4 regions of the Nitratireductor sp. GZWM139 genome follow, and region 4 is predicted to be linked to each of the others. Evidence: predicted binding sites of a transcription regulator. Region 4 holds the regulator's gene; each other region holds the start of a gene.
The links. The regulator PhoB, encoded in region 4, activates phosphate uptake and scavenging genes when phosphate is short. The targets are predictions, from matches to a motif close to TGTCATNNANCTGTCAT.

Region 1 (3,959 bases), on a different contig from region 4:
GCGACGCCACGCCCGCTCCCGGCGAGACGCGCGCAATCTTCTGCGATGGCGCATGGCACGATGCCGGCATCTACCGCCGCGAAACGCTGTCGCGCGGCGCCAGGGTCAACGGCCCTGCCCTCATCATCGAGGCCAACCAGACGGTTGTTGTGGAGCCCGGCTGGCAGGCCGAGATCACCGCGCTCGACCACATTCTGATGCGCCGCGTGGAAAAGAAGGCCCGCATGGCCGCGCTCGGCACCAAGGCCGATCCGGTGATGCTTGAGGTCTTCAACAACCTGTTCATGTCGATCGCCGAGCAGATGGGCGTGACGCTGCAGAACACCGCCTATTCGGTGAACATCAAGGAGCGGCTCGACTTCTCCTGCGCGGTGTTCGACCAGAATGGCGCGCTGGTGGCCAATGCCCCGCACATGCCGGTGCATCTGGGCTCCATGGACCGTTCGGTGGAAACCGTCATCCGGCTGAACAAGGGCAATATCCGCCCCGGCGACGTGTTCGCGCTGAACGCGCCTTACAATGGCGGCACGCATCTGCCCGACATCACGGTTGTCACGCCCGTGTTTGACGATCACGGCGAGAACATTCTGTTCTACACCGCCTCGCGCGGCCACCATGCCGATGTCGGCGGTACCGCACCCGGCTCCATGACGCCGCTGGCGACCACGGTGGATGAAGAAGGCGTTCTGTTTGACAATTTCCGCCTCGTCGAAGGCGGCAAGTTCCGCGAAGAGGAGCTGCACACGCTTCTGACCGACCACGCCTACCCGGCGCGCAACCCGCACCAGAACATCGCCGATCTGAAGGCGCAGATCGCCGCCAACGAAAAGGGCGTGGCGGAACTGCGCAAGATGATCGACCAGTTCGGTCTGGACGTGGTGCAGGCCTATATGGGCCATGTGCAGGACAATGCGGCGGAAGCCGTGCGCCGCGTGCTCGAACGCCTGCCGGACGCGTCGGAATATGAATATCCGACCGACACGGGCCAGGTGATCAAGGTGAAGATCACCGTCGACCGCGAGAAGCGCGAGGCGACCGTCGACTTCACCGGCACGTCGAATGTTCAGAAGAACAATTTCAACGCGCCCGAACCGGTGACCCGCGCAGCGGTGCTCTATGCCTTCCGCGTGATGGTGGAAGGGCAGATCCCGATGAATGCGGGCTGCCTCAGGCCGATCAACATCGTGATCCCGGAAGACTGCATGCTGCGCCCCTCCTATCCGGCAGCGGTCGTGGCCGGCAATGTGGAGACGTCCCAGCACGTCACCAATGCGCTGTTCGGCGCGATGAAGGCCATCGCCAACAGCCAGGGCACGATGAACAATCTGACCTTCGGCAATGAAGAGTATCAGTATTACGAGACCATCTGCTCCGGCTCGCCGGCTGGTCGCATGAATGACGGTCGCGGCTTCGATGGCGCGTCGGGCGTTCATGTCCACATGACCAATTCGCGCCTGACGGACCCGGAAATCCTCGAACTGCGCTTCCCGGTTCTGCTTGAAGACTTCCACATCCGCGAAGGCTCGGGCGGCAAGGGTAAATGGAATGCGGGCGACGGCACGCGCCGCACCATCCGCTTCCTGAAGACCATGGAATGCGCCATTCTCTCCTCCCACCGCACCCAGCCGCCACGTGGCGTTGAGGGCGGTGGCGATGGTGAAATGGGCAAGACCGAGGTGCGCCGCAAGGACGGTCATGTCGAAACGCTCAAGGGCTGTGACCAGACGGTGATCGAGGCCGGCGAAGCGGTGATCGTGACCACGCCCACCGCCGGCGGTTTCGGCAAGGCGTAAAGCACTCAGGATTGCGGGCGGGGGAGCATGCTTCTCCGCCCGCATTGCCATTGAAGCCCCGTTCGGGGCCAGGCGCTGCCGAACGGGCGGCGCGCGGGGCCAAACCTGCACCCCGCCTTTAACAGCCCCGTCACACTCGGTCATTCAGGTTTCACGCGCGCGTCATGGAAGCGCAGTAGCCCCTCAAGACAAGATTGAGGGGAGAGACCCATGACAGATCTTTCAGCCGGCACCGGCCTTTCCACCCGCCGACATCTCGGCAAGGCGGTCTATCAGAACAGGGCCACCACGCGCGCAGGCCTTTCCGAACGCCTCTTCGCCCTTCTTTTTTCGGGCCTCGTCTATCCGCAGATCTGGGAAGACCCGGACGTGGACATCGCGGCGATGGAACTCGATGAGAGCCACCGCATCGTCACCATCGCGTCGGGCGGCTGCAATGTGCTGGCCTATCTCACCCGCCAGCCGGCGAAGATCGACGCCGTGGACCTGAACGCCGCGCATGTGGCGCTCAACCGGCTGAAGCTCACCGCCTTCAAGGCGCTGCCCGCCCATGGCGACCTGCTGCGCTTCTTCGGCGCAACCAACCAGCGCAGCAACAGCGAGGCCTATCGCCGCTTCATCGCGCCAGCGCTCGACGCCCAGTCGCGCCGGCACTGGGAAAGCCGCGGGCCGCTCGGCCGCAAGCGCATCGACGCCTTCACGCGCAATTTCTACCGCAAGGGCCTGCTCGGCTTCTTCATCGCCACCGGCCACACGGTCGCAAAGTTCTATGGCGTGAACCCGGCGGACATCATGAAATCGCGCTCGCTTCGCGATCAGCGCATCTTCTTCGATGAGCAGTTACGCCCGCTGTTCGACCGCGGGCTCGTGCGCTGGGCGACCTCGCGCAAGGCATCGCTGTTTGGCCTCGGCATTCCGCCAGCACAGTATGACTCGCTGATCACGGCGGGTGACGGCACCATGGCGGATGTTCTTTCGAGCCGTCTTGAGAAGCTCGCCTGCCATTTTCCGCTGAAGGAAAACTATTTCGCCTGGCAGGCCTTCGCCCGCCATTACCCCGCTCAGGGCGAAGCCACCCTGCCCGCCTATCTGGAGCGCAGGAACTTCGACACGATCCGCGCTGCGGCAGACAATGTGACGGTGCATCACGCGAACCTGATGGATGTGCTGGGCAACAAGCCGGCGCAGAGCGTGGACCGCTATGTGCTGCTCGACGCGCAGGACTGGATGAACGACGATCAGCTCAACGCGCTGTGGAGCGAGATCACCCGCACGGCAGCGCCCGGCGCGCGCGTCATCTTCCGCACTGCCGCAGCGCCGAGCCTGCTGCCGGGCCGCGTGAACGACCACATTCTGAACCAGTGGCGCTATGAGAAGCTCCGCTCGCGCGAACTCTCGGCCAATGACCGCTCGGCGATCTATGGCGGGTTCCACCTCTATGTGAAAGCGGCCTGAGAATGGCCATGCCCCAGACCGCCGGCCACGCCAGTCTGATGGACGGCGTCTATCGCCGCCAGCGCCATATCTACGACCTGACGCGCAAATATTATCTGCTTGGGCGTGACGGGCTGATCGGCGGGCTGAACGCGCCGGAAGGCGGCGCGGTGCTGGAGCTGGGCTGCGGAACGGGGCGCAATCTGGCGCTCGTTTCGGATCATTATCCGAAAGCGCGTCTTTTCGGCCTCGATATTTCGCAGGAGATGCTCGCCACCGCAAGAAGGCGCATGGAGCGTGAGGGGATCGACGCCCGACTGGCCAAAGCCGATGCATCGTCTTTCGATGCCGAAGCGCTGTTCGGGCAGGCCCGGTTCGACCGGGTTTTCATTTCCTATTCGCTGTCGATGATCCCGCCATGGCGCGAGACCATTGCAGCCGGCCTCGACTGCGTTGCGCCGGGCGGGTCGCTGCACATCGTGGATTTCGGCCAGCAGGAGCGCCTGCCCGGCTGGTTTCGCGCAGGACTGCGCCGCTGGCTTGCGGCCTTCCACGTGACACCGCGTGATTCACTGCGTGAAGCGCTGGAATCGGAATGCGAGAAACGGGGCGCAAACCTGCGTTTCGACTCGTCTTTTCGGGGTTATGCCGTGCAGGCGATTGTGGAACTGCCGCAGTAGACGAGATACTGCTGCAGTGACGTGGTGCGTGGTTCGACAAGCTCACCATGAC
Region 2 (3,959 bases), on a different contig from region 4:
GGTCACGCCGATGTCCCTCAAATTGCGGTCGATGGCGCGCGCGAAAAGCCGCGCTGCCCAGTTCGTCATATAGCCTGCAGATCGTTCACGCCTGAAAGTCATTTATATAGCTTGCTATTCATTTATATTGCATGCTATGTATATTGCATCGACGGTATCCCCGCAAGGAGAAGGACCATGCGCTGGAAAAGCACTGATGACCGCTATGGAGCGGTTGCGATTGCCATTCACTGGACAACGGCCGTGGCCATTGTCGGCATTCTGGCCTCCGGTTTTCAGGCGGCAGACGCGATGGAGGCGGCAGACAGGCTCGTGCTTCTGCGCATCCATGCCACGCTTGGCATCTTCGTTGTGCTTTTGACGCTGATGCGGATCGGCTGGTGGTGGCTGGGCGATGCCAAACCGGCCGATGCCGCCGGCACGCCGCGCTGGCAGGCGCGAGCCGCGCATATCGTGCACGGCCTGCTTTACGTGATCATTCTTGGCATGGGAGCCAGCGGCATCGGCATGCTGGCGCTCTCCGGCGCGGGCGCGACCCTTTTTGCAGGCGCCACGACGCCGCTGCCGGACTTCACCACCTATCTGCCGCGCGCGCCGCATGGTCTGGGAAGCCGGCTTCTGATCGCGCTTCTGGCATTCCACACCGCCGCCGCGCTCTACCACCATTTCGTCATGCGCGACGGGCTTCTTGGGCGCATGGGGCTGGGGCGCTAACGCCCCGCTCACACGCCGCCGGCCAGAACGCACCGGCAATGGCAAAGGCGTTTAACCCGGCAGGCCCTCCAGCCGGCTTACCTCATCCAGCCCGTCATCCCAGTTGGCTCGGCTGGAAAGACAGATATGCGCGTTCGGGCGAATATCGACCGGTGTGTCGAGGCTGCCCGCAGGCACGACGAGAAGTGCGCCATCCATCTGGATGCCTGGAACTGCCGAGCCGCATTCGCTGCAGAAGCTTTTTTCATGCCGGCTTTCGGGCACCCGGTAAGTCTTGATCCGGTCTTCTCCTGACAGCCAGGTGATCTTCGCCACGGTGGAGAAAAGATTGGCCGCATGCGCCGACCCGGTATCCTTACGGCAACGGGAGCAGTGACAAAGAAAGAAGCTCTCGAACGGGCCGGAAATCTGAAATTTGACTGCCCCGCACTGGCAGGAACCCTCGTTCTTCTGGGTCATATACTCTCTCATCTCTTTTTGAAGCGGCCGTGTCTCTATCACAAAGCGCCCGTGCGCGCATCCAGAAGCACCCGACCGCATGAGCGGCCATCGCCCCAGGGCGGCTCCGGGGCTTCAATCGCTGCTGTGCGCTGTCAGAAAACCGTCATCTCATCGACATGCAGGTTTCATCCGCACCCGTTAGGCGAATGACCAACAAGGGCGACAAGCCCACGGAAGAGCCGCAACAAGGCGCTTAACGGGAAGAGCACATGCTTGAAATTCGTCAGGTCACCCGTCGTTTCGGGCCAAACACGGCCGTGCGCGACGTGGAACTGAAAATCGAACAGGGCCAGATGGTCGGTGTCATCGGTCGCTCAGGCGCCGGCAAATCGACGCTTCTGCGCATGATCAACCGCCTGATCGATCCGTCCGAAGGATCGATCTTCTTTCAGGGCAAGGAAGTCTCCGCGCTGAAAGGCGCGGAACTGCGTCGCTGGCAGCGCGACTGCGCGATGATCTTCCAGCAGTTCAACCTGGTGCCGCGCCTCGACGTGCTCACCAATGTTCTGCTTGGCAGGCTCAACCACCGCTCCACGGTGCTCAACCTGCTCAACATGTTTACGCGGGAAGAGCGCATTCAGGCGATTGCAGCGCTTGAGCGCCTCGACATCGCCCAGACGGCGCTGCAGCGCGCCGGCACGCTTTCCGGTGGCCAGCAGCAGCGTGTGGCGATTGCCCGTGCGCTCATGCAGGAGCCGAAGGTGATCCTCGCCGACGAGCCGATCGCTTCGCTCGATCCGCTCAACGCCAAGGTGGTGATGGATTCGCTCGCCGACATCAACGCCCGCGAAGGCATCACCGTCATCACCAACCTGCACACGCTCGACACGGCGCGCGCCTATTGCAACCGCATCGTCGGCATGGCCAAGGGCGCGGTGGTTTTCGACGGCCCGCCCGAGGCGCTGACCAGCGAAGCGGTGCGCACCATTTATGGCGGCGAAGAAGGCGCGGAACTTTCCGAAGCCATCACTTCCACCAGCATCAATGTTCCGGCTCCGCAGCCGGCAAGAAAATCGACCGGTCAGGCTCAACCGGCGCTCGCCGCCGTCTGATCCACGGGATCGTCTCGCCCGCGTAACGGGCTCCACCTGCTTGAAACCCCGCCGGCAAGGCCGGCACCCAAATGGAGAGACATCATGTTCAAGAAAGCTCTTATGGGCGCCGTTGCGCTCACCGCGATCATGGTTGGCGGCGCACAGGCCGAAGATCTGAAAGAGTTCCGCATCGGCATTCTCGGCGGCGAAAACGAAGCCGACCGCCTGCGCAATTTCTCCTGCATCGTCGACAAGCTCCCCGAGGTTCTGGGCGTCGAGAAGGTCGCCCTGTTCCCGGCTGCCGACTATGACGGCGTGATCCAGGGCCTGCTCGGCGGCACGCTCGACTATGCCGAGCTCGGCGCTTCGGGCTATGCAAAGGTCTATCTGGAAGATCCGGAGGCCGTTGAGCCGATCCTCACCACGGTGCAGACCGACGGTTCGACCGGCTATCACTCGATCATGGTGGCCCGCAAGGATTCCGGCATCGCAACGCTGGAAGACATGAAGGGCAAGAAGCTCGGCTTCGCCGATCCGGACTCCACCTCCGGCTACCTCGTTCCCGCCGTCACGCTGCCCAAGGCAGTCAACGCTTCGGTTGAAGAGTTCTTTGGCGAGACCGGCTTCGGCGGCGGCCACGAGAACCTGGTTCTCGAAGTCGTGAAGGGAACGTTCGACGCCGGCACGACCTGGGCTTCGGGCGTTGGCGAGTTCTCCGACGGCTACACCTCCGGCAACCTGCACAAGATGGTCGAGAAGGGCATTCTCGACATGGACGATCTGGTTGAGCTCTGGAAGTCCCCGCTGATCCCGAACGGTCCGGTCGTGGTTCGCACCTCCATGGACGCCGACATGAAGAACAAGTTCAAGACCTTCATGATGGAAATGCCGGAAGCCGATCCGGAGTGCTTCGCAGCCATCCAGGGCGGCGACTACAAGGGCTACACCGAAGTGACGCCGGCATTCTACGAGCCGATCATCGACGCCCGTCGCTCCAAGATCGGTTCCTGATCCCTTTCCCGCAATCTGACGCGCCGCCGGCCTGTGCCGGCGGCGTTGTCGCACAGGCGTGCCAAACATGACAGCAACGACCCATTCCCCGCTTCTTTCCGAAGCCGGCCAGGCCGTGGAGCGCCACTGGCGCGAACTGGCCGGACGCCGTCGTCTCTACACCATTGGCGGCATCGTGTTCATGGTTCTCGCCATGAGCGGTTCGCTCTGGTTTGCCAATGAATCGAACGCCGGCAAGTTCTTCGACCGACTGCCCTATCTGTTCGATTTCGTGGGACAGATGATGCCGCGCGATGGCTGGGAAATCTGGCGCGCCCTGTTCGACCTGCCCTCGCCCTATGACGATGGCAGCCTGAAATACAATTATCCCGACGGACGGATCTATCTCACCGAGACGCTCTATCTGCCCGAATATTTCTACAAGATGCTGGAGACCATCAACATTGCGCTGGTTTCCACGCTGATCGGCTTCGGCCTTGGCTTCGTTCTGTGCTTCCTGGCCGCATCGAACCTGACGACGCGGCGCTGGCTGCGCTTCTTCGTGCGCCGTTTCATGGAAGTGCTGCGCGCCTTCCCCGAGATCGTGATCGCCGGCTTCTTTCTGGCCGTGCTGACCATCGGGGCCGTGCCCGCCATCATCGCGGTGTCGATCCACACGGTCGGCGCGCTTGGCAAGATGTTCTTCGAAGTGGTCGAGAA
Region 3 (3,959 bases), on a different contig from region 4:
GGTCAACATCGGTGAAGCTGTCGGCGTCATCGCCGCTCAGTCGATCGGTGAACCGGGCACGCAGCTCACCATGCGTACCTTCCACATGGGTGGTACGGCGCAGGTGGTCGACCAGTCGTTCCTCGAAGCTTCCTTCGAAGGCACGGTCAAGGTTCGCAACCGCAATGTGGTGCGCAACTCCGAAGGCGATCTCATCGTGATGGGCCGCAACATGGCGGTTCTCATCATGGACGAGAACGGCGAGGAACGTGCAAGCCACCGCCTGACCTACGGTTCGCGTCTGTTCATCGACGAGGGCGACAAGGTGAAGCGCGGTCAGCGTATCTCCGAGTGGGATCCCTACACCCGTCCGATGCTCACCGAAGTGGAAGGCACCGTGGCGTTCGAGGATCTGGTGGATGGCGTGTCGGTTCAGGAAACCGCCGACGAATCCACCGGTATCACGAAGCGCGAGGTCATCGACTGGCGTTCGACGCCGCGCGGCACCGACCTGAAGCCGGCTCTGACGATCCTCGACTCCAAGGGCAAGATCTCCAAGCTTGCTCGTGGTGGCGACGCGCGGTTCCTGCTTTCGGTGGAAACGGTACTCTCCGTGGAGCCGGGCTCCAAGGTTATGCCGGGCGACGTGATTGCACGTATCCCGACCGAAAGTGCCCGTACGAAGGACATTACCGGTGGTCTGCCGCGCGTTGCGGAACTGTTCGAGGCCCGTCGTCCGAAGGATCACGCCATCATCGCCGAGATCGATGGTACGGTTCGCTTCGGCCGGGACTACAAGAACAAGCGCCGCATCATCATCGAGCCGCATGACGCGACTCTGGAGCCTGCGGAATACCTTATTCCCAAGGGCAAGCCGTTCCATCTTCAGGACGGCGACCAGATCGAGAAGGGCGACTTCATTCTCGACGGCAACCCGGCGCCGCACGACATCCTGGCGATCAAGGGCGTGGAGGCTCTTGCTTCCTACCTGGTCAACGAAATCCAGGAGGTCTATCGCTTGCAGGGCGTGTTGATCAACGACAAGCACATCGAGGTGATCGTTCGCCAGATGCTGCAGAAGATCGAGATCACGGCACAGGGCGACTCGACCTACATTCCGGGCGATCACGTCGACTCCGTGGAGTTCGACGAGGTCAATGACCGGTTGGTGGAAGAGGGCAAGAAGCCTGCCGAGGGCCAGCCGGTCCTGCTTGGCATCACCAAGGCTTCGCTGCAGACGCCGTCCTTCATCTCCGCGGCCTCCTTCCAGGAGACCACCCGCGTGCTGACCGAGGCGGCTGTTGCCGGCAAGGTCGACACGCTGCAGGGCCTGAAGGAAAACGTCATCGTCGGTCGTCTGATCCCGGCCGGTACGGGTGGCGCGATGAGCCAGGTTCGCCGGATTGCGCGCTCGCGCGACGATCTGATCCTGGACGAGCGTCGCAAGACCTCGGGCGTGGAAATGGCCGATCCGATGATCGCCGACATGACGACGAGTGCTGCCGAGTAATCGGCAGACCTCTTTTCAGAGAATGCAGAAGCCGGGCCTTGCGCCCGGCTTTTCTTTTGGCAGTCCACCGCCATCGTCGCGTGTCTGTCACCCGGCTGCATCATGAGGTTCTCTGGATCGCCGTGCGTTCATCCGGACGCACAAAAGGCGATCCAAACCATCGATGGAGCGTCGGATAAGCCGAAAACCGGTTTCGGTTCGTCGGTCCGATGCTCTGGAGGCGCATTCGCGCCGGGTTCACGGAGAAGACCTCATGTTCAGGAAATTAGTGCTCGCTGCCGCATTGTCCGTTTCGGCGCAGTCTCTGGCTCATGCCGAAGCCATGATGAAGCCCGCTTATCTCGGCGAAATCGTCCTTCCCAGCGGTCTCATGATCTCCGGTGTCGAGTTCGGCGGCATTTCCGGCCTGGACTACGACGCGGATGCGGATCTGTTCTATGCGATTTCGGACGACCGGTCGGAGAAAGCGCCAGCGCGGTTCTACCGTCTGAAGCTTGTGATCGAGGAAGACGGCGTGAAGGGCGTCGACATTGTTTCGAGCCATGTGCTGCAGGGTGAGAATGGCGAGCCCTTCGCGGCCAAGACGATCGATCCCGAAGCGATCCGCTACGATGGTGCGCGCCAGAGCGTGTTCTGGTCGAGCGAACGGGATGCCAAAGGCAATCCGACGCTCTTTGAGGCCAAACCGGACGGCGCGTTCAAGCGCAGTTTCACGGTCCCCGGCGCTTATCTTCCCGATGAGGCCGGCGAGCGCGGCATTCGCAACAATCTGGCGTTCGAGGGGCTGACGCTTTCGGTCGATGGAGAGACCATCTGGGTCGCGACCGAGAATGCGCTCGTTCAGGACGGACCGAAAGCGACGCTTGAGGCGGGAAGCCCTTCGCGTATCCTTGGTTTCAACGTCGAAAGCGGCGAGCCGGTTGCCGAATATGTCTACGAAACCGGAACGATCCACCAGAAGTCGGAAACCGAGCCTTACTATAACGACAATGGTCTGACGGAGATCCTCGAGATCGACGCCGGCACGTTTCTCGCGGTCGAGCGCTCCTTTGCGCTGGGGACCGGAAACGAGATCAATCTCTATCGGGTCGAAACGGCGGGTGCGACCGATATTCTCGGTGCTGACAGCATCGCAGACCGCGATGTCACGCCGGTCAGCAAGACGCATGTTCTGAAGATCGGGGAAGGGGACTTCGGTCTCGACGTGGACAACATCGAAACCCTGACCTGGGGGCCCGTCATTGCTGGCCGGAAGACGCTGGTTCTGGCTTCCGACAACAATTTCAACCCGAACGGCCAGTTCACCCAGTTCGTGGTGTTCGCCCTGGATGCACCTTCTCAGTAAAGCGGGACGACTGAGGCTCGCTCATAAAGAAGAAGCCCGGCGCGATGGCCGGGCTTTCTGTCTCTGATCCGTGAAGGGGGTCAGACCGGTTCGTCGAAGGTGACGATTGCGATCTCGCCTTCAAGCGCTCCCTGCCAGGCCGACAGGTGTGGCTCTTCGTCGGGCTCTCCCTGCATGTCGCCGATCTGGTCCAGCTCGGCTTCCGCGTAGCCTTCGCGCGCGAGGGCTTCCAGCGCCAGCCGCACCGCCGTGTCGTCGTCCGGGGCCTGCAGCATGATGTGCACGCCCTCGCTCTCATCACCCTTTTCGCGCCAGACCCGGCCGGTGATGATGGTGACGGGGCGATGTTCAGATTCGCTCATGGTGATTCCTGATTCTTGCCAACCGGCAATCGCTTACTATATGAAGCCTGCTTCTCGCATGCGGGATTGGAGAATGACAGAGATGGAGCGCCGTTTTGGTTCGAAATGGCGCTGTTTCGGGAAATAATCTGTCGTTTTAACCCTGTCTGGCTCGGCGATGGCCTGCGGTACAAGATAATCCTGGCGGCGGGGTTGACGGTTAACCCTCATGCGAGTAATTACCGCTTCGTCCGAGCCGATGTGAGGCTTTTTCTTTCGGGGCGACGCGCCCCGGATCAGGTCTCAAACAGGGTTCGTTTTTGCGAGCGACAGAATTTGCGGCGCATGAAGCGGAAACGCTTCCTCTGCTTTTTGTCCGGGCAAGACCGTTAAAAGCGGTTTGCAGCCTGGATTTGTGCGTAGAGCAAATTTTTGTTCTGGATGCGGCCCTCGGGCTTGAGACACGGAATTTGTAACAAGGGAAGGTTTGATGCCTACCGTTAACCAGTTGATCCGCAAGCCGCGCATTGCGCCGGTTAAGCGCAATAAGGTTCCGGCCATGCAGGCCAACCCGCAGAAGCGGGGTGTTTGCACGCGTGTTTACACGACGACGCCGAAGAAGCCGAACTCGGCCATGCGTAAGGTGGCCAAGATCCGCCTCGCCAATGGCTTCGAGGTCATCGGCTATATCCCGGGTGAGGGGCATAACCTTCAGGAGCACTCCGTGGTGATGATCCGCGGCGGCCGCGTGAAGGACCTTCCGGGTGTTCGCTACCACATCATC
Region 4 (3,959 bases):
GTTGCGAAGGATAGTGAAGAGCCAGGCTTTCAGATTGGTGCCCGGCTGATAACTGTTCTGTTTGTCCCACGCCTTGACCAGCGATTCCTGCACAAGATCGTCCGCCCGGTCCGCACTTTTTGAAAGCGAAACGGCGAAGGCGCGCAGACTTGGCACAGCGGCCAGTAGATCGTCACGAAAGCCCGGATAAACACTCATATATATCAGTCCTTGTTTCCGGCCGTTTCAGCGCCGCTTTTCTGCTCAAGCTGGTTGAGAAGGTCGCTGAACCGATCCGGAATATCTTCCGTTACCAGGTCGTCGTAATATTGCCTGAGCTTGCGTCCGATCTCTGAGTTTGCGCCGAGCGGGTCTTCATCCTTGCCGCGCCGGGTCAAGCTTCCTCGGGTGTTTGGTTTGCCGTAATTCATGCCCTGTCTTTTTCCATCAAATCTGGTCTCCCAATGACCCGAAACCGTCCGCATCGCCCGGGCCACAACTGTCTCGTCTGCTTTCAAACGCCATTGAGCGGAATTCGTTCCCTCCGACGGGAACATTTTCGCATATGGGGCGTTTCACCCGTCACAAATGCACTAATTCTCATTGCCATGTCTTGAGGGAGACTTGAAATCCATGACCCTGTCAGCGCGTATCGCTCCGCACCTTCCTTACCTGCGGCGCTTTTCCCGGGCCGTTTCCGGCTCCCAGTCCAGCGGTGACGCACTGGTGGCTGCGACGCTTGAAGCGTTGATCGCCGATACGAGCATCTTTCCCGAGGCATCGACCGACAAGATCGCCCTCTTCAGGCTCTTCACATCGCTGTTCGAAACGCTGGACGTTCCGGTCCCCGAAGGCACGCCGAGCTCGGCATGGGAAAAGCGGGCCATGAGCAACCTTTCTTCGCTCGCGCCCCGTCCGCGTCAGGCCTTCCTGCTGGTGGCCGTAGAGAATTTCCGGCCGGAAGAGGCTGCGGAAATTCTCGAGACGGATATGAAAGGCATCAACACGATGCTGCGCGAAGCCAGCGAGGAGATTTCCCGTCAGGTGGCGACAGACATCCTCATCATCGAGGACGAGCCCCTGATCGCCATGGACATCGAGGAAATGGTCGAAAGCCTCGGGCATCGCGTGGTCGGCACGGCCCGCACCCACAAGCAGGCGGTCGAAATGTTTGCCAAGACGCAGCCGAAAATGGTGCTGGCCGACATTCAGCTTGCCGATGGCAGTTCAGGCCTTGATGCGGTGAACGAGATCCTCGACGCGGCCACCGTACCGGTCATCTTCATCACCGCCTTCCCCGAGCGGCTTCTGACGGGCGAGCGCCCGGAACCGACCTTCCTTGTGACCAAGCCGTTCAGCCCGGAAATGGTCAAGGCGCTCATCAGCCAGGCGCTCTTCTTCGATCAGCAGGCGCACGCGGCGGCCTGACAGGCCCCCGCTTCTTCACGCGTTTCTCAAAAAAGCCGCCTCCGGGCGGCTTTTCTTTTGCCCAAAATCTCTCCGGCGGAACCAAATCCGAATGCCAGACGTTTAACCGGCATAACTAAACGGAGAGACAGAATGCTATACTGGGCCCTGATATTCCTTGTCGTCGCGATCATCGCCGGCGCACTCGGTTTCGGCGGAATTGCCGGCGCTTCGGCAGGCATTGCGCAGATCCTCTTCTACATCTTCCTCGCCCTGCTCGCGATCTCGCTGATCATGGGCCTTCTGAAACGCGGTCGCTAAACGGCGACGCACACATAAACGAATGCGGCATAAGCGAACCGGACCATCCATGGCTTCCGTTTCGTGAAGACAATGAAAGGAGAAAGCCATGGAACACATCGCTGCACTTCTTTTGATTGTCGGCTGCTCAGGCAATGTGGGGGCCGGCGACACGCGCGAATGCCAGGAACTGCCCGCCCCCACCCCGGTCTACGAGACGTTTGAGGAGTGCGAGGCGGAGAAGCCGGTTGCAATGCGCGAGCTGGAAACCGAAGCGCCGCAGGTTCTCGCCACCTGCGTCTATGTGGATCCCGCACTTGTCTATGACGATGCGATCCTGGAGTGGGACATCACCAGCAATGGCGAGCTGACAGCTTCCATCGAGCCGGTGACGAGCTTTGCCGTGGCGCAGAACGAGCATGCCCGCCCCGGACACGCCGCCACGAAATAACGGGCCACGAAATAACGCGCGAAGAGCTTCAACGAAAAAGCCCCGGTCGAACCGGGGCTTTTTTTAATGGCTGTATCGCGTCTGTCAGGCTTCGCGGATCGCATAGCCCGCGCCGCGAATGGTGCGGATCACATCGGGCAGACGCCCGTGGTTCACGGCCTTGCGCAGCCGGCCCACATGCACGTCCACGGTGCGCTCGTCGATATAGATCGTCTCGCCCCAGACATTGTCGAGCAGCTGGCTTCGCGAGAAGACGCGGCCGGGATGCTGCATCATGAATTCCAGGAGGCGGAACTCTGTCGGCCCGAGACGGATCTCGTTCTTGCGGCGGTAGACACGGTGCGATTCACGGTCGAGCACGATGTCCCCGACCGAGAGAACCGTCGAGAGCACTTCCGGCTTCGCGCGCCGCAGAAGCGCGCGAACACGCGCCACGAATTCCGGCGTCGAGAAAGGCTTCACCAGATAGTCGTCCGCGCCGGTTGAAAGGCCGCGCACACGGTCGCTTTCCTCGCCACGGGCGGTGAGCATGATGATCGGCAGGCGCTCCGTTTCGGGGCGCATGCGCAGCCGGCGGCACAGCTCGATGCCGGAAACGGCCGGAACCATCCAGTCCAGAACGAGCAGATCGGGTACGTTTTCCTGCAGGCGCACTTCGGCTTCATCGCCGCGAGAGATCATCTCGACCTGATAGCCTTCGGCTTCCAGATTGTACTTGAGCAAGACGCAAAGCGGTTCGTCGTCTTCAACGACCATGACCTTGGGGGCAATCATGGCAGGCATTCTCCTCGGGCAGTCTACGGCCGGTTAGACATCGGATTCGACCGTCATCTGTGTTTCGTCAAGCTTCGGCCGCTGGACCGGAAGCTGGGACCCCGTCACCACATAATAGGCATTTTCGGCGATATTGGTCACATGGTCGCCGATACGCTCAAGATTTTTCGCACAGAACAGGAGGTGCGTGCAGGCCGTGATGTTGCGCGGGTCTTCCATCATGTAGGTGAGGAGTTCGCGGAAAACCGACGTGTACTGAATGTCGATTTCCTCATCCTCGTCGCGCAGCCGGATTAACGCCTCGGCATTGCGCGCCACATAGTGCTCGACCACCGAATTGACCTGTTTCAGCACGAGGCCGGCCATCGCGTCGATGGAATGCGCAAGCGTGCGCGGCGTGGCGCTTTCGCCCACGGCGCCGACGCGCTTGGCAATGTTCTTGGCCAGATCGCCGATGCGCTCGAGATCAGCCGCCATGCGGATGGCGCCCACGACGCTGCGCAGATCCTGCGCCATCGGCTGGCGCTTTGCGATGAGCGTGATGGCGCGCTCATCAAGGTCGCGCTGCTTGGCGTCCATGATCGTGTCATCGGAGATGATGCGCTGTGCAAGCGCCGTATCGGAGTGCAGCAGCGCCCTGGTGGAAGCGCGCGTCATCTCGCCGGAGAGATCGCCCATGTCGCGGATGAGGCGGTCGATTTCACCGAGTTCCTCATCGAAGGAGCTGACTGTGTGCTCGCCCATGGTCTGGTTCCTTATCTGTGCGTTTGCCGCGCCGTCAGCCGAAGCGTCCGGTGATGTAATCCTGGGTGCGCTTGTCATCCGGATTGGTGAACATCTTGTCCGTCGGGCCTTCCTCGACCAGATTGCCGAGGTGGAACATCGCCGTGCGCTGCGAGACGCGGGCCGCCTGCTGCATGGAGTGCGTGACGATCACGATCGTGTAGTTCTCGCGCAGTTCGTCAATCAGCTCTTCCACCTTGGCGGTGGCGATGGGATCGAGCGCCGAGCAGGGCTCGTCCATCAGGATCACTTCCGGCGACACGGC

Region 1: a site for PhoB is predicted at 1,932-1,948, ahead of NDI72_RS03695 (BtaA family protein). Genes of this name have one in related genera too.
Region 2: a site for PhoB is predicted at 1,306-1,322, ahead of phnC (phosphonate ABC transporter ATP-binding protein). Genes of this name have one in related genera too.
Region 3: a site for PhoB is predicted at 1,564-1,580, ahead of NDI72_RS21355 (esterase-like activity of phytase family protein). Genes of this name have one in related genera too.

Annotation. Positions count from the first base shown of each region.
Region 1 covers NZ_JAMQML010000002.1:266,195-270,153, reverse strand. The annotation lists gene NDI72_RS03700 (hydantoinase B/oxoprolinase family protein) at 1-1,793, shown strand, start outside; gene NDI72_RS03695 (BtaA family protein) at 2,004-3,248, shown strand; gene NDI72_RS03690 (class I SAM-dependent methyltransferase) at 3,251-3,907, shown strand.
Region 2 covers NZ_JAMQML010000006.1:240,562-244,520, reverse strand. The annotation lists gene NDI72_RS09835 (MarR family winged helix-turn-helix transcriptional regulator) at 1-69, opposite strand, end outside; gene NDI72_RS09830 (cytochrome b) at 178-714, shown strand; gene NDI72_RS09825 (GFA family protein) at 766-1,173, opposite strand; gene phnC (phosphonate ABC transporter ATP-binding protein) at 1,425-2,267, shown strand; gene phnD (phosphonate ABC transporter substrate-binding protein) at 2,352-3,260, shown strand; gene phnE (phosphonate ABC transporter, permease protein PhnE) at 3,328-3,959, shown strand, end outside.
Region 3 covers NZ_JAMQML010000029.1:11,224-15,182, forward strand. The annotation lists gene rpoC (DNA-directed RNA polymerase subunit beta') at 1-1,489, shown strand, start outside; gene NDI72_RS21355 (esterase-like activity of phytase family protein) at 1,743-2,834, shown strand; gene NDI72_RS21360 (transcriptional regulator) at 2,915-3,196, opposite strand; gene rpsL (30S ribosomal protein S12) at 3,666-3,959, shown strand, end outside.
Region 4 covers NZ_JAMQML010000008.1:24,775-28,733, forward strand. The annotation lists gene NDI72_RS11380 (sigma-70 family RNA polymerase sigma factor) at 1-198, opposite strand, end outside; gene NDI72_RS11385 (NepR family anti-sigma factor) at 204-410, opposite strand; gene NDI72_RS11390 (response regulator) at 613-1,407, shown strand; gene NDI72_RS11395 (DUF1328 domain-containing protein) at 1,540-1,707, shown strand; gene NDI72_RS11400 (hypothetical protein) at 1,796-2,137, shown strand; gene phoB (phosphate regulon transcriptional regulator PhoB) at 2,222-2,908, opposite strand; gene phoU (phosphate signaling complex protein PhoU) at 2,945-3,655, opposite strand; gene pstB (phosphate ABC transporter ATP-binding protein PstB) at 3,690-3,959, opposite strand, start outside.